4 regions of the Rahnella sp. CG8 genome follow, and region 1 is predicted to be linked to each of the others. Evidence: predicted binding sites of a transcription regulator. Region 1 holds the regulator's gene; each other region holds the start of a gene.
What was found. The regulator Fur, encoded in region 1, represses iron uptake genes when iron is present. The targets are predictions, from matches to a motif close to ATAATAATGAGAACNACTATCAA.
Positions count from the first base shown of each region.

Region 2: the regulator Fur is predicted to act here: its motif matches at 1,992-2,014, upstream of sodA (superoxide dismutase [Mn]).
Region 3: the regulator Fur is predicted to act here: its motif matches at 1,776-1,798, upstream of HGO41_RS23945 (TonB-dependent siderophore receptor).
Region 4: the regulator Fur is predicted to act here: its motif matches at 1,724-1,746, upstream of exbB (tol-pal system-associated acyl-CoA thioesterase).

Region 1 covers NZ_JABAED010000007.1:191,328-197,040, forward strand. Annotated here, with positions in the region: gene ybfE (LexA regulated protein) at 1-163, shown strand, start outside; gene HGO41_RS09410 (methyl-accepting chemotaxis protein) at 240-1,904, opposite strand; gene fldA (flavodoxin FldA) at 2,326-2,853, shown strand; gene fur (ferric iron uptake transcriptional regulator) at 3,166-3,621, shown strand; gene chiQ (ChiQ/YbfN family lipoprotein) at 3,750-4,085, opposite strand; gene chiP (chitoporin ChiP) at 4,099-5,469, opposite strand.
Region 2 covers NZ_JABAED010000010.1:89,550-95,262, reverse strand. Annotated here, with positions in the region: gene fdnG (formate dehydrogenase-N subunit alpha) at 1-894, opposite strand, end outside; gene fdhD (formate dehydrogenase accessory sulfurtransferase FdhD) at 1,040-1,882, shown strand; gene sodA (superoxide dismutase [Mn]) at 2,093-2,713, shown strand; gene HGO41_RS11645 (methyl-accepting chemotaxis protein) at 2,985-4,931, shown strand; gene yiiM (6-hydroxyaminopurine reductase) at 5,035-5,706, shown strand.
Region 3 covers NZ_JABAED010000041.1:10,729-16,441, reverse strand. Annotated here, with positions in the region: gene HGO41_RS23955 (ATP-binding cassette domain-containing protein) at 1-368, shown strand, start outside; gene fes (enterochelin esterase) at 342-1,685, opposite strand; gene HGO41_RS23945 (TonB-dependent siderophore receptor) at 1,911-4,181, shown strand; gene gdhA (NADP-specific glutamate dehydrogenase) at 4,250-5,593, opposite strand; gene HGO41_RS23935 (methylated-DNA--[protein]-cysteine S-methyltransferase) at 5,706-5,713, opposite strand, start outside.
Region 4 covers NZ_JABAED010000016.1:87,857-93,569, reverse strand. Annotated here, with positions in the region: gene HGO41_RS16030 (TRAP transporter small permease) at 1-284, opposite strand, end outside; gene HGO41_RS16025 (TRAP transporter substrate-binding protein) at 341-1,318, opposite strand; gene exbB (tol-pal system-associated acyl-CoA thioesterase) at 1,841-2,761, shown strand; gene exbD (TonB system transport protein ExbD) at 2,771-3,205, shown strand; gene garD (galactarate dehydratase) at 3,277-4,848, opposite strand; gene HGO41_RS16005 (MFS transporter) at 5,400-5,713, shown strand, end outside.

The sequences.
Region 1 (5,713 bases):
CCAGTTACGCCGCGATAAAGCGAGCGGCCTGCGTCGTGTGGAGCTGAAAATGAATGCCGATGCTGTTGATATGCTCAATAAGCTGGCAGAAGAACGCAATATCAGTCGTAGCGAATTGATTGAAGAGATGCTGCTGTCGCATCTTAACGGTCATGAAGGCTGATTGAAAAGCGGGTAACCCTCTCAGGCTACCCGTTTGTTTTTTCTTACTTATTCCATATTAATTCACGTTTTCCTGCTCAGAACGTTTCCCAGTTTTCAGCACTTTTCGCCGAAAGCATGCTGGTATCCGGACGCAATAACGGTGCGGAAATTGACTTCCCCGGACGTGAACCGACGCTCGTCACGCTATCTTTAAGTTTGAACGTAGCAACGGCATTGTTCAGCAATGAAGCCTGCTCTTCCAGTGATACTGCAGCCTGCGACGCCTGTTCTACCAGCGCGGCGTTCTGCTGTGTGACGCTGTCCATTTCTGTGACGGCAACCGCCACCTGACTGATTCCTTTGCTTTGCTCATCGGATGCAGAGGCGATTTCCGCCATGATGTCAGTGACATGCGTAATTGAGCGCACCACTTCATTCATCGTCTGACCGGCGTTTTCAACCAATTTCGAACCGCTGTCGACGCGGGAAACCGATTCGCTGATGAGCTGCTCGATTTCTTTCGCCGCCTGCGCACTGCGTTGTGCAAGATTGCGCACTTCGCTGGCAACCACTGCAAAACCGCGCCCCTGCTCGCCCGCACGTGCCGCTTCGACGGCAGCATTCAGCGCCAGAATGTTGGTCTGGAAAGCGATGCTGTTAATCACAGAAGTGATTTCAGCAATTTTCTTCGAGCTGCCGGAGATATCTTTCATGGTGCTGACCACGTCTGCCACGATGTTGCCGCCCTTCTGCGCGGTGGTGGAAGCCTCCATCACCAGCTGGCTGGCGTGATGCGCGTTATCGGCATTGTGTTTAACGGTAGCCGTCAGTTCTTCCATGCTGGCAGCGGTTTCTTCCAGCGCCGACGCCTGTTCTTCCGTACGGGAAGACAAATCGTTGTTCCCGGCTGAAATTTCTGACGCGCCCTGATAGATGTGATTGGTGCAGTTGCGGATGGTCTGAACGGTATTGACCAGGCTCAACTGCATCTCGTTCAGCAACGGAATCAGCTTACCGGCGCAGTTTTTACCGAATTCTTCCAGATAAAACGTCAGATCGCCGCTGGCGATCACCGCGAAGTGACCGCGGATTTTATCCAGCGGCTTCACCAGCGCCATCACCAGATAACGGTCAGTCAGCAATAAAATCACCAGCCCGATACCAAATGCCGTCAGCAGAATCACTTTGCTAAATGACGTCAGATGGGTGGATTGCCGTTGTGCCGCATCAAAATCGACAGCGATCTGACCGCTGACTTTTTCCATTGATGAGCCAAAGCTGCGGCTCAGTGCAGGCACGGTGGAATTGGCTAGCTGGTTATAGGACTCCGTATTTTTGCTGCGGGCTGCGTCGAACAATGGCGTGACGCCCTGCGTGATCAGATTTTCCCAACTGGTGATTAATTCCTGCACGGAGGAATCTTCCAGCCCCGGATGCGGTGCCGCTTTAAAACTGGCCAGAGCCTGCGTCAGCCCGCTGAGTGATTGTTTGGCGGTATCAAAAATTTCCGGACCTTTTGACGGATCGGCCTGAAGCTGTGCCACGGCGCGGCTCAGGCGCGTCACGGTACGAAAATACTGATCATTTCCTTTATTGATCAGCGCCATATTGTTGACCAGCTCGGTACTATTTTTGGTATTTTGGGTCAGTGTGTCCAGTGAGGTGACGGTGTAAAGGGAAACACCTGCCCACATGACGCAAAAGATGCCAAGAATGGTTAATAAAGCGGCCCTGATGGTGATATTTTTTAAAAACTGCACGATATGCCTCTCTCGAAACATGTCTGTTTCTGGCCTGAGGATTGACGGGGATGCGGAGAATCAAGACAGGTAACCAGCAGGCAAGTGCCCCAGGACATGTTTGAACACCTCTCCGGGCATCGATTTCTTTATTATGTTGAGATTGCTCCCGAATCATCTATCGGCGGAATGTTCTCGAAATTTAGTATTGTGACAACTTATTTCTCAAACTTGCTTTTGACCTCATTAACCCTGAGGTTAATTCGCCGCAGGTGAAAGCACACAAAGGCGATAACACATAAAAATATTGCCCGATAAACTTATTTCCCAGTTAAGAAGGCGAGCAGAAGCATATTCTCCGCCGCACGAGTTTGCTATCATCTGCATTATTATTGCCTGCGTTGCAGAGCACTTCATTGAGAACAAGAGGTTAGGTAATCTTATGGCCGTTGTAGGTATCTTCTTTGGATCCGATACAGGTAACACCGAAAACATCGCAAAAATGATCCAGAAGCAATTGGGTAAAGATGTTGCAGAGGTGCATGACATTGCGAAGAGCAGCAAAGAGGATCTGGAAAAATTCGATATTTTGCTTATCGGCATTCCAACCTGGTATTACGGTGAAGCGCAGTGTGACTGGGACGACTTTTTCCCAACGCTGGAAGAGATAGATTTCGAAGGTAAGCTGGTGGCACTGTTTGGTTGCGGTGACCAGGAAGACTACGCCGAATATTTCTGCGATGCGCTGGGCACCGTGCGCGATATCATTGAGCCACGCGGCGCAGTGATTGTCGGACATTGGCCTACCGAAGGTTACCACTTTGAAGCATCTAAAGGCCTGGCGGATGATAAGCACTTCATAGGACTGGCAATTGACGAAGATCGTCAGCCCGAACTGACCAGCGAACGTGTTGATGCCTGGGTGAAACAGATCACAGAAGAACTTAGCCTTTCTGAAATTATTGGCTAAAAACCCTGTTGGCCCTGAGGATTTATTCTACAATTGAAGGGCCAAACTATTACTGAAATTAACAATTTAACTGCTACAAAATTGTAACTTTCGGTCGTATCAAGGTACACTGAGTTCCTCTGTTTTTTCTATTGATCAAGTCGTTGCATTACAAATGTGACCGGCAATTTGTGATCTTTATTAACAGGCTGTCGTTGACGAGAATTGGCACATTGCGTTAAACGAAGAGACTAAACGAATAATTTTGTGCCGCCGATGCCACAGGCTGCATGCCTCAACTTGATTAGCACATAGTAACAGGACTGAATCCGCATGACTGACAACAACACCGCACTGAAGAAAGCCGGCTTAAAAGTCACGCTTCCGCGCCTCAAAATCCTGGAAGTGCTGCAAGCGCCGGAAGGTCATCACGTTAGTGCGGAAGATCTTTACAAGCAACTGATTGATATGGGTGAAGAAATTGGCCTGGCGACGGTTTACCGCGTTCTGAACCAGTTTGACGACGCCGGTATTGTCACCCGTCATAACTTCGAAGGCGGCAAGTCCGTATTCGAACTGACCCAGCAACATCACCACGACCACCTGATCTGTCTGGATTGCGGTCGTGTGATCGAATTCCGTGACGAATATATTGAAGGTCGTCAGCGTGAGATTGCTAAGAAACACGGTATCAAGCTCACCAACCACAGCCTGTATCTGTACGGCCACTGTGAAGCAGGCGATTGCCGCGAAGATGACTCTTTGCACAACGATAAACCTGCGCAGTAATCTGCACAGGCTTTGACTAAATTAACCGCTGAAAAGCGGTTTTTTTATGTCTGATATCGACGCAGATTGAGCCCGGATAGCAGGCATAAAAAACCCCGGCAAGCCGGGGTATGTTTCGCTGCTGAGATTCACGGCTTAGGTGAATTGTTCGTTTTTATTTCCTGCCAGATTTTCCCGCAATCAGCAGCATATGCCTGACCGTCGCCAGTTTTACGCGCCGTCAGACATCGCTGATAATCCACCACGCGCACCGTCTCCTGTTCTGCAAATTGCTGGTGGGCTTTTTCCTGTTTCAGTTTATTCAGTAACACCTCGCAGGATGCCAGTTTGTCCGGATTGCCTTCTGACGTATTGATACAGGCACGGTAATCTTCCCGCGTTTGGGATATTTGTGCCTGATCGGCGGTGGGTGCACAACCGGCCAGCAGAACAACCGAAACCACGATCATCAGTAATTTATTCATCGACATAGCGACCTCAGAAAATAGTGAATGGAGCGATAACGATGAATTTCACGTCTTTTTCATCCTGGAAAATGTTGCCGTAACCGCCGCCCCAGCTCGGAATATCCGAATGGTTGTCGTACTGGGTGTAATGCAGTTTGAACAACGTCCCTTTGGCGCGCCCTTCCTGAATGGTGTACAGCGCATCCAGGCTCCATGCGCTTTCTTTCAGACGCTGGCTCTGGTCATAAGCGGCGTTGGTGCTCGGTTTGGCATCCCAGGCATAGACGTACGAACCACCGACCGCGAAGCCCGGTAAATCCCATTTCGCCAGATCATACAATACGCCTGCATATACTGCTTTTTCACCGTTGGCGTTGAAGTCCGAGCGGTTGTCCCACCACACATCAAGACGGCCGTTTGAGGAAGAATAAGTCGGGGTCATGCGCTGCAGGAAGTAGCCCTGATTCCCTTCCGCTTTCACCATCGTCCCTTCCAGACGCCAGTTAAACTGCCCGGTGGTATAGCCAAAGGTCAGTGCCTGCAACCATGCCAGACCGTCATACAGACTGTTCGGATCATTCTTGTCACTGATGCGGTCTTCTGCACCATAGAACTGATAGCTGGTGGTCAGCGGATTGCCCAGCAGATCCATTTTGTACGAGGCTTTAGCAAAATACTGATCGACATAACTTTCAGCCTGGCCAAATGCGCCTTCCAGTACGAAGTCATTTTTAAAATCATATTTCGCACCGAGCGAATGAATATAAGAAACGCCGGTTTTCTTGTCATTCTGGCGGAAATCATCCATTTCCAGATGCCACGGCGATTTATATTCATCAGCCCACATATAGGAGAAACTCAGTTCACCCGGGTCACCGAAATCGTGTTTATAACCGGCTTCCGCACCGCGATACGTACCCGGCATAAAGCTCCAGTGCGGTGCGATCAGCGTCTGTCCGGTAGGCTGAATATACCCTGCGTGCCCCCAGAATCCGCCATATTTGAATTTACCGGCTGCCTTATAAAGACTGACCCCACTTTTATCCCCGGAGTAATCTTCGTCGTAGGCGCGGTTGCTGTTAGAAAAGGCGATTTCGTTGGGATGGCCGCTCTCGCTGCTCTCGGCCATTTCAATCGCCGTAAAGGCTGCGATATCAATACCAAACATGTCCCAGGCATAGCCGGAAGAAAAATCGAGGTTCAGGTTAGCGGTAGAATGCGAAAGGTTGGTTGTATAGTCTTTGTAGTGGTCACTCGCCGGATCCATGTCCTTGCGGTCACGTTCACGCTGCCAGTAGTACACACCGCCGGTCAGTGTGGAATCATCAATAAAACCGGCTGCTTTGGTCTCTTGTGAAAACATCATTCCGCCACCCAGTAAGGTGCCGGCGAGAGAATACATGGCAGGTTTCAGGTAAGCCGATCCCCTGCCCCTGTTACGGTGCTTGTGCATAGAGATTCCTCATGTTGACTAAAAAAACGAGCAAAACCCAAACGGGTATAAAAAGCGGTCGCCAGAGGCGTAACCGGTTAAATCAACATCAAGAGTATTTTTCGCGACGCGAATTATCAATGAGTAATTAATCATTAATTATCGAAATATGACAAAGTGCACATAAAGATGAAAAAGCATTACAGAGGTATGC
Region 2 (5,713 bases), on a different contig from region 1:
CTGAATTTTATTGTGGGTGATCAGATAGTTGATCATGCCGAGCAGGAAGGCGGTGTCCGAACCGGCGCGGATGGGCGCATAAATATCGGCCACGGCGGCACTGCGGTTGAAACGCGGATCGACGACGATGACTTTGGCGTTATTTTTGGTTTTGGCCTCAATCACCCATTTGAATCCGACCGGATGCGCTTCTGCCGCATTTCCGCCCATAATTAAAATGACGTTGGCGTTTTTGATGTCGACCCAGTTGTTCGTCATCGCACCGCGACCAAAGGTTGGCGCTAATGCCGCCACGGTCGGGCCATGACACAGACGGGCCTGACAGTCGATCGCCACCATACCCAGCGCGCGGGTGAATTTCTGATCCAGCAGACCGGTTTCATTACTGGCCGCAGAAGAACACAGCATGCCGGTGGTCAGCCAGCGGTTGACCGTCACGTTGTTTTCATTTTTCTCGACGAAGTTGGCGTCGCGGTCATCTTTCATCAGGCGGGCGATACGGGAAATCGCCTCGTCCCACGTGATGCGCTGCCATTTATCGGAACCGGGAGCGCGGTATTCCGGATATCTGAGACGGCCTTCGCTGTGGATGTAATCCAGCACGCCTGCGCCTTTCGGGCACAACGAGCCACGACTGACCGGATGATCGGCGTCACCCTCTACGTGGAAGATATTTTCAGTGACGTTTTTCGCGCCATCGCCCTGGCTGTAAATCAGTATTCCGCAACCTACGGAACAGTAAGTGCAGTTGTTGCGGGTTTCACGGGAGCGAAGCAGTTTGTATTGGCGGGTTTCCGCCAGCGCCATGGTAGGAGTAAATCCTAATAATGCCGCCGTGGTGCCGGCCATACCACCCGCACATATTTTGAATAATTGTCTTCTGCTGACTTGCATGAAAGACTCCTTCCCATCATCTGTTAACACATTGCTTTTCAAATTGGCGCTTTCCGCAGCTGATGCGGAAGCGTTAAAATTAAAGCCAAGTACCCATAGTTTTTGTACGGCTTATGTAGCCGGAATGTTTATAAGGTTATTGCTAATGGATGTCCATCAAGTAAACGAACTGGGCGAAAAAGATGACAAAAAAGTGACTCAGATCATCGGAGCCAGCCAAAAAACGGTGATGCAGCGCGCACATCTCAATGAGCCGGAAGATGACTGGATTGCTCAGGAAGTGCCCGTTGCGCTGGTTTATAACGGCATTTCGCATGTGGTCATGATGGCTTCACCGAAAGATCTGCAGGCCTTTGCGCTGGGCTTTTCGCTGTCAGAAGGGATTATTGAATCGGTCAGTGATATTTACGGGATGGAGGTGACACCAAACTGTAACGGGATTGAGGTTAACATCGAATTATCGAGCCGCCGTTTCGCCGGGCTGAAAGAACGCCGCCGCGCCATGGCAGGCCGCACCGGTTGCGGCGTCTGCGGCATCGAACAGTTAGGCGATTTATTCCGCCCGCTCGCGCCGCTGCCGTTCAGTCAAACCTTTGATCTGGCGAATCTGGACAACGCGCTGCACCAGCTGAAATCCGTGCAGGAAATCGGCCAGCTTACCGGCTGTACCCACGCCGCCGCGTGGATCACGCCGGAAGGTGAATTACTGGGTGGCGGCGAAGATGTGGGCCGTCATGTAGCTCTCGATAAAATGCTCGGTATGCGTGCCAGACAAAACGACTGGATATCCGGCGCCGCGCTGGTATCAAGCCGCGCCAGCTATGAAATGGTGCAGAAAGCCGCGATGTGCGGCATCGAAATCCTGTTTGCCGTCTCCGCCGCCACCACGCTCGCAGTCGACGTTGCCGAAAAATGCAATCTGACGCTGGTCGGTTTCAGTAAACCGGGACGGGCAACGGTGTATACGCATCCGCAGCGGTTACGTTAACTCTCTCTAAGCACCGCGTGCCTTTAGACAATTTAGGATTGTTTGCGGTTATCTGGTTCTAAGCCCCGTATAACAGGCGCTTACGAGTACCCGCACAAAGCATGGAGCATAGATAATCATTTTCAATATCATTTAATTAACTATAATGATCCGACTGATTACGCGGTGCTCACAATGACGGTGCCGCCCTACACTATGGAGACGATGAACATGAGTTATTCACTGCCATCACTGCCTTACGCATACGACGCACTCGAACCGCATTTCGACAAAGAAACGATGGAAATCCATCACACTAAACATCACCAGGCTTACGTGAACAACGCTAACGCTGCGCTGGAAAGCTTGCCGGAACTGGCTGCACTGCCGGTTGAAGAACTGATCACCAAACTGGATCAGGTTCCTGCAGACAAGAAAGTTGCACTGCGTAACAACGCAGGCGGCCACGCTAACCACAGCCTGTTCTGGAAAGGCCTGAAAACCGGCACCACCCTGCAGGGCGAACTGAAATCTGCGATCGAACGCGATTTCGGCAGCGTTGACGCTTTCAAAGAAACTTTTGAGAAAGCAGCGACCACTCGTTTCGGTTCAGGCTGGGCATGGCTGGTACTGAAAGACGGCAAACTGGCGGTTGTTTCTACTGCTAACCAGGACAGCCCGCTGATGGGCGAAGCCATTTCCGGCGCTTCCGGTTACCCGCTGCTGGGCCTGGACGTGTGGGAACACGCTTACTACCTGAAATATCAGAACAAACGCCCTGATTACATCAAAGCCTTCTGGGCTGTTGTAAACTGGGACGAAGCAGCAAAACGTCTGGCTGAAGCGAAGTAATTTCGCCCTGCCGCCCTTCGCGGGCATGATGATGTTTTCGCCAATGGCGGGTCAGTGACCCGCCTTTTTTATGTCCTGAATTTGTATGCATGATCACTGTTTTACAGCGAATTATTCTTCCGTTTCCCACCATTATTAGACCCCGCTCGCATTAATCAAAAATACGCGACAGATCCTATAAAGTTTATTAAACAACCTACCGATAGATTGTTCACAAAGGCGTCACAAAAACGCATGTCTATTTAAAAGGGATGTTTGACGGAGAATGATTATGAGTAACGGATCGGGTCTTTCGCAGTGGATGAACAATCTCAAGGTCGGCACCAAACTGGGTCTGGGTTTCGGGCTTGTGCTTTTGATCGCGGCCGTCATTACCACTGCGGGAATGATTAAATTTAACGACATCAGTCAGCGTGCGGAAAAAGTCGATTTCAGTAATCAGATGAACGCATTACTCAATGATGCCCGCCTCAGCCGTACGCTTTATCAGCTCAATTACAATCCGGCATATCTCAAACAAAATCAGGACAACATAGACGCGCTGTCGCAACTGATTGAGCAGTCGAAAGACAAGCTGAAATGGGATGCCGCTGGCCAGGCAGAACTGGAGCAGGTGCCGGTAAAAATTCATGAATATCAGCAGGCACAAGCCGCGTTTAAAGAAGCCGTCGACCGCAAAGATGCGGTACGCGCCAGCTGGAATCTTTCCGAAACCGAAGCCGTTGTGAAACGTTTACAAGATCAGCTGCGTGTGGAAGATGCCGATCCTTCCATTCGTCTTTCACTGGCCGAAGTCATTCAAAAACTGATCAACGTGCGTTATGACGTGCGCGGCCTGTTGCTCAACATCAACAAGGAATCGGAAGCCAGGCTGTTAAAGTCAATTGATGATACGCAGGCCAATGCTAAAAAGCTGAACGCATTACTGTTACCGGATCAGCAGGCCACACTCGCCCCGCTGATGAGTGCGCTGGCGACCTATAAAGATCACGTTATGGCCTACATGCCGGCTTACGAAGATGAACAAAAGAACTCGCAGCTGCTGACAGTAAAAGCCGCTGAGATGAACACACTGGTCGCAAAAATATTCAAAAATGAACTGGATAACACGCATAAAGACATCACTAATGCACAGATGATCATGATGGTGATTACGCTGATCGTAATGCTGGTGGGGATTATCATTGCATGGCGAATCACCCGCCAGATTGCCCAGCCGCTGCGCGATACGCTGAAAACGGCGGAGGCGATTGCGCGGGGCGATCTGACTGTCGCGCATCCAACCACACGTCGCGATGAGCTGGGTATGCTGATGAACGCGGTGTCCGCGATGAGCCAGAATCTCAGTACGATGATTTATGAAATCCGCTCCGGCGTTTCACAGGTTTCTCACGCGGCGGCTGAAATCGCCGCCGGGAATACCGATCTTTCCTCACGCACCGAACAGCAGGCCGCCGCGGTTGAAGAAACCGCCGCCAGCATGGAAGAACTGAGCGCGACGGTGAAACAGAACGCCGATAACGCCCATCACGCCAGCAAACTGGCCAGCGAGGCTTCGGGCACCGCAACGCTCGGCGGCAAACAAGTCGGCGAAGTGGTCGACACCATGCAGCAGATTTCCGGCAGCTCAAAACGTATCGCCGAAATTACGTCCGTCATCAACAGCATCGCGTTCCAGACCAATATCCTGGCGCTGAACGCTGCGGTTGAAGCCGCGCGTGCCGGTGAACAGGGTCGCGGATTCTCAGTCGTCGCCTCGGAAGTCCGCATACTGGCACAGCGCAGTGCGCAGGCAGCGAAAGAGATCGAAGGGCTGATTGCCGAGTCGGTTGAACGTGTTAACACCGGCGCGAAGCTGGTGGAAAATACCGGACGCACCATGCAGGACATCGTGAAATCCGTCTCGCATGTGCGCGATATCATGGGTGAAATCGCCTCTGCTTCTGACGAGCAAAGCCGTGGAATCAGCCAGATTTCGCAGGCGATTGTCGAAATGGACAGCACGACACAGCAGAACGCCGCGCTGGTTGAGCAGTCATCCGCTGCCGCCGATTCACTCGAAGATCAGGCCGCGACGCTGACGCAGGCAGTCTCGGTATTCCGCCTGGCCGATAACGGCGATATGCTGGCCGCACCGGCATCCGCCGCGCTGCGCCGTCCGGCCCTGCCGCTGCCAGTTCAAGGCAAAACCAGTCAGGATAACTGGGAAACGTTCTGACTGATGAACCTGCGCACCCCGCATGTGCGCAGGTATTCCTTCTACTCCCGCTGCCGAATGCAGGTTATGCTTGAGCGAGTGACATTTCAGCAGCGGAGAGCTTATGCATTATCCCGACGTGTACATCGGTACCATCGAGCATTATCCCGACTTTTCACCCAGTGCGATTGCCAAACGTCAGGTTGATGGCGCTGTCGCTCTGACGCCTCTCGGGCTGGAGAACGATCAGCAGGCCGAGAAGTCTTATCACGGTGGCGCTGACCGCACGCTGTGTCATTTTCCCCGCGAGCATTACGCCTGGTTGCGCCAGCAGTTTCCCGAAGAAGAGGACCGTTTTCATCCGCCTGCGTTTGGGGAAAACCTTTCGACACTCGGCATGACCGAAGATAACGTGTATATCGGTGATATTTTCCGCTGGGGCGACGCGCTGATTCAGGTCACGCAACCCCGTGCGCCCTGCTACAAACTGAACCATTTTCTCGACTGCAAAAACCTGTCGCCGCTGTTACAACAAAGCGGCCGCTGCGGCTGGTTATATCGGGTGGTCAGTACGGGGAATGTCAGTGGCGACCGGCCGCTGGAACTGCTGACGCGCAACAGTGAGGTGTCCGTCGCAGAAGCGATTTCTATCGCCTTCAACATGCCGTTTGATGAGGAACAGTATCGCCGTCTGATGTCTGCTGCAGGGATTTCAGCGAGCTGGAGTAAAACCATGCAGATGCGGCTGGTAAATCGCAAGATCGAGGATTTTGGGCGGAGATTGTTTGGGAAGTAAGAAACAG
Region 3 (5,713 bases), on a different contig from region 1:
CACTTTCCGGCGGACAGCGCCAGCGGGTGTGGATAGCCATGGTGCTGGCGCAACAAACGCCGTTGTTATTGCTGGATGAACCGACAACCTGGCTGGATATCGCGCATCAGATTGATTTGATGGAACTGATGTGTCGCCTGAATCAGGAAAACGGCCGCACGCTGGTGGTGGTGTTGCACGACCTGAATCAGGCATGTCGTTACGCCGGGCATCTGATTGCCATGCGCGATGGAAAAATACTGGCTGAGGGCGCACCGGCAGACATCGTCACACCGGCACTGATCGAACAGGTTTTCGGGCTGCGCTGCGCCATTATCGACTGTCCGGTTTCGCATACACCGTTAATTATCCCGCTGGGTAACGGTTGAATCTCCGGTGCTCCATGGCTCTTCGTTCCACAGGTATTGAAGGCCATCGGCTAATCCGCCGCGCCAGCTCAGCGCGTCGTGACCGGCATCGACCACGCGATAACGCACGCTGTTTTTGGTGCGGCTCAGCAGCTCATCCATCTGATTATTCACCTGATAAATCAGTCGCTCATTGCTGCCCGCTTCCATGAAAATTTTCAGATGGCTGGCAGCCCCCAGCCCGTTACTCACCGCACGCAGTAACAAATCCGCCTCGTCAGGATTTTCATCCTGCTGCGATTTATTACGTCGCGGCCACCAGAAAGAACCGGACTGACTGAGTACCAGACCGAAGCGCTGCGGCCAGTGCAAACCGGCGTACAACGCTGACAGCCCGCCAAAGCTCTGCCCCGCCACCACTGTTTTGTTCGCATCGCTGCTGTGCGGTGCGAGCGTCGCCACGGCGGGCAATAACTCCTCCTGAACGGCCAGCCAGAAATCTGCATTACAGGTCAGTTCGCGACTGCGGGTCTGTGTATCGATCACATCAATCAGCACGTAGACGGCCTGCGGCAATGTGCCTTCCTGCGTCAGCTGCATCAGCGGCTGCCAGACCGGCATCTGCTGCGCCCAGAACTGGCCGTCGAGCAACAGCGCCAGCGGGCGCGATGCCGGATCCTGGCTTTCGCCGGTGGTGTAGATCCAGACCTTGCGCCGGTTGCCCAGACGCGCACTGTTCCACTGATAGGTTTGCAGTTTTGCCGGTTTCTGTGGCAACGCGGCACCGTGGAGATCAAACTCCCGCCAGGCAGGCTGCGGCAATGCGTCGGGCATATGCAAAGGCGACAACGCGTGAGATTTCGCCCCCGGCCACGGCTGATTCGGATTCAGCGGGTCATAAATCGCATGGGCGAACATATCTTTCCACCATTCCCGCGCAGCCAGCATGGCGGTATAGGCATCGGGATCCTGCGGGAACTCTCTGCCGGGCCCGGTGCGCGGGATCAGGCTGTAGCTGCCGCGCCAGCCGGAGCGCAGCGTAATACTCAGCGACCAGACATCGGTTCCCGCAAGTCTTTGCAGGCTTTGCGGCGGTAAAGACTGATGGTGATCGGTGATGCCGTTGATGTTGATCCACACCCGCTGGAAATCCGATGTCGCCTCACTGCCCTGCGGATCCCGCCAGAAGAACGTCACGTTGCATACGTCATCATTCAGCCGTTCGATCAAGGGTGAACCTTGCGCTTTAATGTCTTTCCACCATTCGGCACTTCCCGCCTGAGAGCTTGCTAACATCGCCTGCGCGGTGGGTTTTTCCGGAAACTGCGATTTCATCATGTTTACGCTTTACAGTCTTTTGGCAGTGAGAGAAGGCATAATTTGCAGAATGATTGACCTGCTTCCTGAAAATTATGAATGGGAATCGTATTGATAATTGTTTGCATTTGCAATAGTGTGTTACCGCCCGTAAACGGGACGATAAAAATACACACACAACAGGCCATCCTCCTGTTCACTAAATCTGTTTTGCAGGAACGGATGGATTTCAGGGCAGAATCCACTATGAAAAGCAGGCTACCACACTATTCTCTGGCAACCTTAATCGGGCTGGGATCAGCACTTTCTTTGCCCGTCAGCGCGGCAGAAAGCACCATACCCCGCACAACAGACGCCAGCCAGAACACCGCAGAAACACAGGAAGACACCAGCGACACACTGGTTGTCACCGCCGCACAGCAAAACCTTCAGGCTCCCGGCGTTTCCACCATCACTTCTGATGAAATCCAAAAACGCCCTCCGGCACGCGACATCAACGAACTTATCCGCACCATGCCCGGCGTAAACCTGACCGGTAACTCTACCAGCGGCCAGCGCGGTAATAACCGCCAGATCGACATCCGGGGTATGGGCCCGGAAAATACCTTAATCCTGATCGACGGTAAGCCGGTGAACAGCCGCAACTCAGTGCGTCAGGGCTGGCGCGGTGAGCGTGATACCCGCGGCGACACAAGCTGGGTTCCGCCCGATATGATCGAGCGCATCGAAGTGATCCGCGGCCCGGCGGCGGCGCGTTACGGTAACGGCGCGGCGGGTGGCGTGGTGAACATCATCACTAAAAAAGACACTCAGGAGTGGCACGGTTCCTGGAATACCTATCTGAACGCACCACAACATAAAGACGAAGGCTCGACCAAACGTACCGATTTCAGCCTCTCCGGCCCGCTCAACGATCAGTTCAGTTTCCGCCTGTTCGGTGGCTACAGCAAAACGCAGGCTGACGCGCAGTACATCAACGACGGTCATCAGTCTGAGCGTACCGGCACCTATGCTGACACCGTTCCGGCAGGTCGCGAAGGCGTGATCGATAAGAATATCGACGCCCTGTTGCACTGGGATTTTGCCCGCATGCAGTCACTGGAATTTGAAGTGTCCAACAGCCGTCAGGGCAACCTGTACGCAGGCGACACGCAGAACACCAACACCAGTGATTTGGTGAAAAGCATGTACGGTGAAGAGACTAACCGCATTTACCGCCAGTCCTACTCGGTGACCTACAAAGGCGCATGGGATAACGGTGTGACCACCAACAACTACGTGCAGTACGAAAAAACCCGTAACTCGCGCATGGATGAAGGGCTGGCGGGCGGTACCGAAGGCATCTTCTCTGACGAAGACTTCAACACCATCGCTCTGGGCGACATTCTGGCGCACAGCGAAGTCAGTATTCCGTTTGAGCTGGGCGTGCCGCAAACCGCGACGTTCGGCACTGAATGGAACCAGCAGAAGATGAAAGATCCGTCTTCCAACACGCAGGCTATGCTCGGCGGCGCGATTGCCGGTACCGACAGCACCAACCGCAGCCCCTATTCTCAGGCAGAGATTTTCTCGCTGTTTGCCGAAGATAATATTGAGCTGACCGACAGCACCATGCTGGTGCCGGGTCTGCGTTTCGACCATCACTCCATTGTCGGCAATAACTGGAGCCCGTCGCTGAACCTGTCTCAGGAACTGGGCGACGATTTCACCCTGAAAATGGGTATCGCCCGCGCCTATAAAGCGCCGAGCCTGTATCAGACCAACCCGAACTACGTGCTGTACAGTAAAGGTCAGGGTTGTGCGGCCAGCGGCGGCGGTTGTTATCTGGTGGGGAATAAAGATCTGGATGCGGAAACCAGCGTTAACAAAGAGATCGGGCTGGAATTCCACCGCAACGGTTATCAGGCGGGCGTGACCTATTTCCGCAACGATTATCGCAACAAAATCGAATCCGGTTATCTGCCAACCGGCACGTCCTCCACCGGCACAACTGATGTATATAAATGGGAAAACGTGCCGAAAGCCGTGGTTCAGGGGCTGGAGGGCACGCTGAATATTCCGGTCAGCAGCACCGTTTCCTGGAATAACAACGGCACGTACATGATTGAAAGTAAAAACAAAGAGACCGGCGATTATCTGTCGATCATCCCGGAATTTACCATCAACTCCACGCTGAGCTGGCAGGCGACGGAAGATCTCTCTCTGCAATCTACCCTGACCTGGTATGGCCGTCAGAAGCCGAAGAAATACAACTACAAAGGTGAAGCCGTCACCGGCAGTGAGAAGAATGAAGTCAGCCCGTATTCTGTGGTCGGCATGAGCGGCACCTACACCGCGACCAAAAATGTCAGCGTCACGGCGGGTATTGATAACGTCTTCGACAAACGCCAGTTCCGTGCGGGTAATGCCCAGACCGTGGGTAATGCCACCACCGGCGCCTATATGTACGGCGCAGGCGCGGCAACCTACAACGAACCGGGCCGCACGTTCTACATGAGCCTGAATACGCACTTCTGAGTATGTTGCCCACATAAAAAAGCCACCTGCAAAGGTGGCTTTGTTGTTTCTGAAACCTGACTTTGGGCTTACAGCACGCCCTGCGCCAGCATGGCATCAGCGACTTTGACGAAGCCGGCGATATTTGCGCCACGGACATACTGCGTCTGCTGGCTTTCGCCGCCGTATTCGACACACGACTGGTGAATATCCAGCATGATGTGACGCAAACGCGCATCCACTTCTTCGGCTTTCCAGCTCAGACGCGCAGCGTTCTGCGCCATCTCCAGCCCTGAGGTTGCCACGCCACCGGCATTCGCCGCTTTACCCGGCGCGAACAACACGCCCGCGTCGGTGAACAAGTCGGTCGCTTCAATCGTCGTTGGCATATTCGCGCCTTCAGCGACCGCTTTCACGCCATTGGCGATCAGCACGCGTGCCGCAGAGGCATCCAGTTCATTTTGTGTGGCGCAAGGCAGCGCGATATCCACCGGCACGTTCCACGGCTGCTGGCCTTCGAGATACGTCAGTCCGAGTTTTTGCGCGTAATCCGCCACGCGGCCATCACGGCTGGCTTTGATTTCGGTCAGCAGCGCCAGTTTCTCAGGAGTAAAGCCTGCTTCATCGACGACAGTACCGTTAGAATCTGACGCCGTAATCACCCGTGCGCCCAGTGACATGGCTTTTTCAATTGCATATTGTGCGACGTTACCGGAACCAGACACCGCCACGCGCATACCTTCGAAATCCAGGCCATGGCGTTTAAGCATCGATTCAGTGAAATAGATCAGGCCATAACCTGTGGCTTCCGGGCGGATCAGGCTGCCGCCGAACGACAACCCTTTGCCGGTGAACACGCTGGCAGTGTTGTTGGAGAGTTTTTTCATCATCCCCGCCATATAGCCGACTTCACGCCCGCCGACGCCGATATCCCCCGCAGGCACATCAGTATCCGGGCCGAGATGACGGTAAAGTTCCAGCATCAGCGCCTGACAGAAACGCATGATCTCGCCTTCGCTTTTGCCTTTCGGATTGAAATCACTGCCGCCCTTTCCGCCGCCCATTGGCAACGTGGTCAGGGCATTTTTAAAGGTCTGCTCAAAACCAAGGAATTTGAGAATCGATAAATTGACCGACGGATGGAAACGCATGCCGCCTTTATACGGGCCAATCGCCGAGCTGAACTGTACACGCCAGCCACGGTTCACCTGCACCTGATTTTTGTCATCCACCCACGCGATACGGAACTGAATGACACGTTCCGGCTCCACCAGACGTTCGAGTAAAGCAGAACGGCGGTATTGCGGATTTTGTTCGAGGAAAGGCCATAGCGTGGTCATAACTTCACGTACGGCCTGGGAGAATTCGACCTGATGCGGGTCGCGTTGCTGAACTGAGGATAAGAACTGTTCGAGGGATTGAATCTGATCCATTAAGGTAAAACTCCGTTTGTAAGTGATGTTGTCTTTTTTATTTACTGCTTATTTTTTGACTATGCATCGACTGACAAGCGGACATCAAGCAATTTATTTCCCAATAAAAACCCTAAGATT
Region 4 (5,713 bases), on a different contig from region 1:
GCCAGCAGGGCAGAAAATTTTTTCAGCGCAGGTGGCAGGCGGTCAGTGACCATCGCAACGACGATGTGTGAACCAGCGCGGTAACTGACAGCGGCTCCGATAAAGGTGAACGTCACCATGCACATAATCGCGATCGGCTCCGGCCACGACAGGGCGCTGTTCATCACGTAACGGGCAAAGATCCCAACCGGGATCACCGCCACCATCAGCAGCAACGCGATGCCCGCGATCCACATCGCGCAGCGGTAAAGAATGTCCATCAGGGTGTGATAACTCGAAACCATAAATCCCCCGGCGAAAGATCAGAAAGAAGCAGCCCGCAGGCTGCCGGTGTCAGGGTTTACTTCACGTCAGCGATTTGCTGCATCAGATCCTGATGGTCTTTGCCGAATTCATCGCGCACGGATTGCGTGGCTTTGACATACGTCGCGGGGTCAATCTCATAGAATTTCACGCCGCCCGCTTTCATCGTGGCGAGGGCTTTCTCGTTATAGGCTTTCCAAAGTTCGCGCTGTTCGTCCTGTGCTTCTTTCGCCAGTTTGAGGATTAACTGCTGGTCTTCCGGTTTCAGTTTGTCCCATTTCACTTTTGAATACAGGAACAGCTCCGGGATGATGAAATGGCGGCTGTAGGTGTAGTTTTTCACTACCGGCAGGTAGTTATGGGCGACAAAGGTTGGCGGGTTGTTTTCGGTGCCGTCAATGACGCCGGTCTGCATGCCGCTGAACACTTCACTGACGCCCATCGCCACCGGATTGGCACCCATCGCTTTCAGCGTTGCCAGCGCAATCGGACTGCCCTGTACGCGGATTTTCATGCCGTGCAAATCTTCCGGTTTCACCACCGGTTTTTTGGTGATCAGGTTACGCGTCCCGCCATCCATCCAGCCGAGAAAAACCAGTCGTGAATTCGGGTTGTTGGTGATTTTATCGCCGATTTCTTTACCGATCTGACCGTCGAGCACTTTGTGCATATGGTCTTCGTCGCGGAAAATATAGGGCAGGGTGAAGACATTAATTTCTGGCAAAATCGAAGCAACCGGCGTCATCGACACACGGATGATATCCAGCGCACCGAGCTGCGCCTGTTCAATTTCCTGCTTTTCATCTCCCAGCACGCCGCCCGGAAACGTTTTAATTTCGAGGCGTCCGTCTGTTTGCTTTTGCAGTTTTTCGCCCATGTGCTGGACGGCGACCACGTTGGGATAGCCTTGCGGATGCACGTCGGCGGCTTTCAGCGTTTGTGCTGACACGCCATGCGTAAATAAGAGGGTCGCGGAACTCAGGCAAAGGCTGAGAAGTGCTTTTTGCATTTTCATCAGTTTGTCTCCAGGGTACTCGGTAAGGGAAAGATAAATGTGAACAAGTATCGAACAGGACGGGCGCAGAGGCGTTGCCGGTTCATTTTGAAAAATGTCTGAATAAGCTTTTAAATGATAGGGATGCATGACGTGCCGGTGTGAGGTCTTCGCCAGTGAATGCACTTTATCCTATTTTTTGTTGTGCGGTATTTGAGCGTTATCACAAACTCGTAACAAATGTAAAAAGCTGTTGCTTAATATTTAAAACGTTGTTTTAACTTGAGTAATGAAGCTCAGATGATTGATTTACTGTGTGATTTTTTTTGAAAGTGTGACGGAGGTTAAATTGTTCAACCTTTGTACAAACAGGAAAAACCTTGTCATCTGTCAATGACACGTCGGGCGGCAGGCGGGACAATGTAAATAATAATGAGAACGACTATCAATTAGGCCTTTTTCTTTGATATCATTCGGCGTTATTCATTCCTTCTACACACTGATTCTGGCTGGAGGCGACGCGTGAAAACGGCTCGCAATAAGATGAAAGAGGCGACCTCATTACTGATGTCGTTAATGTTGGTTGCTGGTCTGAGCGGCAACGCGATGGCTGCACCTGCGACGCCGGCGGGACAAGCCGTCAATTCTGCAGCAACTCAACCTGCAACGGCTGACGCACCGGCGACCGGTGACGCAACGCCAGCTCCGGTGATGCAACCCGCGCCAGCAGAGACGGCACCCGTGATCCCAACCGATTTGTCTGTTATGGGCATGTACCATCACGCTGATGTGGTGGTGAAGACCGTCATGATCGGTCTGCTGCTGGCTTCTGTGGTCACCTGGGCATTGTTATTTAGCAAGGGTGCGGAAGTCTTCACGGGCAAACGCCGTATGCGCCGTGAATTTGATGCGTTGTCCTCCGTTCGTACGCTGGACGAAGCCGCCGAGCAGGCTGAAAGTTTCGCTGCCAGCAGCATCAGCGCGCAGATGATACGCGATGCGCAGAACGAGCTGGAACTGTCTGCCGGATCGACTGACAACAACGGCATTAAAGAGCGTACCGGTTTTCGCCTTGAGCGCCGCGTCAGCGCCGCGGGTCGTTACATGGGCCGTGGCAACGGTATTCTGGCGACCATCGGAGCAATCTCTCCCTTCGTCGGCCTGTTCGGTACCGTATGGGGCATCATGAACAGCTTCATCGGTATCGCACAGACGCAGACTACCAATCTGGCGGTCGTCGCACCGGGTATCGCCGAAGCCTTACTGGCCACGGCTGTGGGTCTGGTTGCAGCCATCCCTGCGGTGGTCATCTACAATATTTTCGCCCGTACCATCACCTCTTACCGTCATCAGGTAGGCGATGTGGCGGCGCAGATTATCCTGTTACAGGGCCGTGATTTGGATCTGGCTGCCAGCGAAGGCAATGCGCCACGCGGTCAGACAGGTCAGTTACGCGTAGGGTAAGAACAGATTATGGCTATTCGGTTAAACGACGATATCGACGAAAGTGGTGAAATGCATGACATCAACGTCACGCCTTTTATCGACGTCATGCTGGTATTGCTGATCATCTTCATGGTGGCGGCACCGCTGGCCACCGTTGATGTGCGGGTGGATTTACCGGCTTCGACGGCAAAACAGCAGCCGCGTCCGGAGAAACCGATTTTCCTGTCGGTGAAAGCTGACAAGCAACTGTTCCTCGGCGACACGCCCGTGAACAGCGATAATATGACCGCGATGCTGGATCAGCGTACTCAGGGTAACAAGCAGAGTACGATTTTCTTCCGCGCGGACAAAAGTGTCGATTACGAAACGCTGATGAGCGTGATGGATAACTTGCGTAAAGCCGGTTACCTGAAAGTCGGGCTGGTGGGTGCAGAACAAACCGGTGCCGCTGCGGCGCAGTAAGTTGTGAATCAAATCAGACGCACAAAAAAGGCCAGCATTGCTGGCCTTTCGTTTATCCGCAAAACGGTAACTCAGGTTACCGGCGCCGGGTTAAACACCGCCAGCGCATTATGGATGCCCCAGGTGTCTGACCAGGTTTTTTTGCGGCCGCTGGCGATGTCCAGAATGAAGTGGAACAACTCCCAGCCCACATCCTCGATGGTGGCATCACCGGTCGCAATTGTCCCGGCATTGATATCCATCAGATCGTGCCAGCGGTTTGCCAGCGTGGTACGTGTTGCCATTTTAATCACCGGCACGGCAAGCAGGCCGTATGGCGTACCGCGTCCGGTGGTGAATACCTGAACGGTAATACCGGAAGCCAGTTGCTGTGTCCCGCAGACGAAATCGCTGGCCGGTGTGGCGGCGTAAATCAGGCCTTTTTTGGTCGGACGTTGTCCCGGAGACAACACTTCTGAAATCGCACTGGTACCGGATTTAGCAATCGAACCCAGTGCTTTTTCAACCACGTTAGCCAGACCGCCTTTTTTGTTGCCCGGAGACGGGTTGGCGCTGCGGTCGGTCTGTCCCAGCGACAGATAATTATCGTACCAGGCCATTTCTTCCAGCAGACGTTTACCCACGTCGACGTCCGCTGCACGCGGTGTCAGCAGATGGATAGCGTCGCGCACTTCTGTGACTTCTGAAAACATCACTGTTGCACCGCAGCGCACCAGCAAATCCGAAGCGTAACCGACTGCCGGGTTGGCGGTGACACCGGAGAAGGCATCACTGCCGCCGCATTGTGTGCCCACAACCAGATCGGAAGCCGGACAGGTTTCGCGCTGGCGGCGGTTCAGGCGTTCCAGATGAAATTGTGCGACCGTCAGGATATCGTCAACCATCGACTGGAAACCGACATGTTGCTCATCCTGCAAACGCACAATGTGCGTGTCATCGAGTGAAATCGCCTGCACATCCGGCGTGCCTTCCAGCAGGCGCTCGGGTTGCAGCTTCTCACAGCCCAGACCGACCACCATGACTTCGCCGCCAAAGTTCGGGTTCAGCGCCAGATTGTGGATGGTACGGATCGGGATAATGGCCGCAGGGGCGTTAATCGCCACACCGCAACCGTACAAATGATTCAGTGCCACGACACCGTCGACGTTGGGGAATTTCGGCAGCAAATCACGTTCAATGATTTTCACTACGTAATCCACTACGCCCGCCACGCAGTGCACACTGGTGGTGATTCCCAGCAGATTTTTGGTGCCGACGCTGCCGTCGGCATTGCGGTAGCCTTCAAAGGTATAGCCTTCGAGTGGTGGCAGCGCGGGTGGCACACGGGTGGCCAGCGGCAGGCTGTAAAGTTCAGGGGCGACCGGTAATTCCACCAGGGATTCATCAATCCAGCTGCCCTGCGCGATATCCCGTACGGCATAACCAATGACTTCTCCGTAACGAATAATATCGCCGCCTTTAGCAATGGGTTCTAACGCCACTTTATGGCCTTGCGGAATATGCTCAATTAATTCCAGACCATTCGCAAATCGGGTGCCGGCTTTTAAGCCGTTGTCATTCACAATAATCGCTACGTTATCGCTTTCATGAACTTTAATAAAAAGCGCTTCGGTAGCGTGTTCTTTATCTTTATTACGTGACATAACTGTCTCCGCGTTTATTAAACATCCCGGAACAAAAAATTCCGGTAAATTATCTGAAGTTGACGCTCAATAATGTTCTTGTAAACATGCTCTGGTAATACAGGGTATGGCATCCATTATAAGGCAGTCTTCCGGCAACCTCATTGTGCAACTGACCAGCTTTTTGCCCGATGAACGTCATTCTGTGTGGCAGGTGACAGAATAAATGTGATGTAAATCACCCTTTGATTTGAGCGGTTATCGGTTCCGCACAATCTGTGATTCTCCTCCCACACCGATGTGTGGATGCAAAAGAATAGTCACAATCAACGGGGCTATTCTTGGGCGAATGCACAGTGTTATTTCGTGGCCTCCTTTTTATACTGTATTGGCCCTCTGAAGGTGACGTTGAAAGTAATACAGGTAAATTTCAGGCGATCATAAATAAAGTGTTTATTGCCTGTTTCGAATTAAGACGCTGTACGGCGAATAACCACAGGTGAACGAAAAACGTTATTTCAATAACGGTGAGCTCCCTGAAAAATTTTCGCATTATGACAATGAGGGTCACCATGAACATTCAATCTCAGTCCGGGACAATCGCGCAAAGTAAGGTACGGACCCATATCCGTTACTATATTTTGCTGATTATCTTTTTAATCACGGCGGTGAATTACGCTGACCGCGCAACGCTCTCTATCGCGGGAACCGAGGTCGCGCGTGAGCTGGGCCTGGATGCTGCCGACATGGGACAAATCTTTGCCGCGTTCGGCTGGGCTTATCTGATTATGCAATTGCCCGGCGGCTGGCTGCTGGACAGATTTGGCTCCAAAAAAGTGTACACCTACAGCCTGTTCTTCTGGTCGCTGTTCACCCTGTTGCAGGG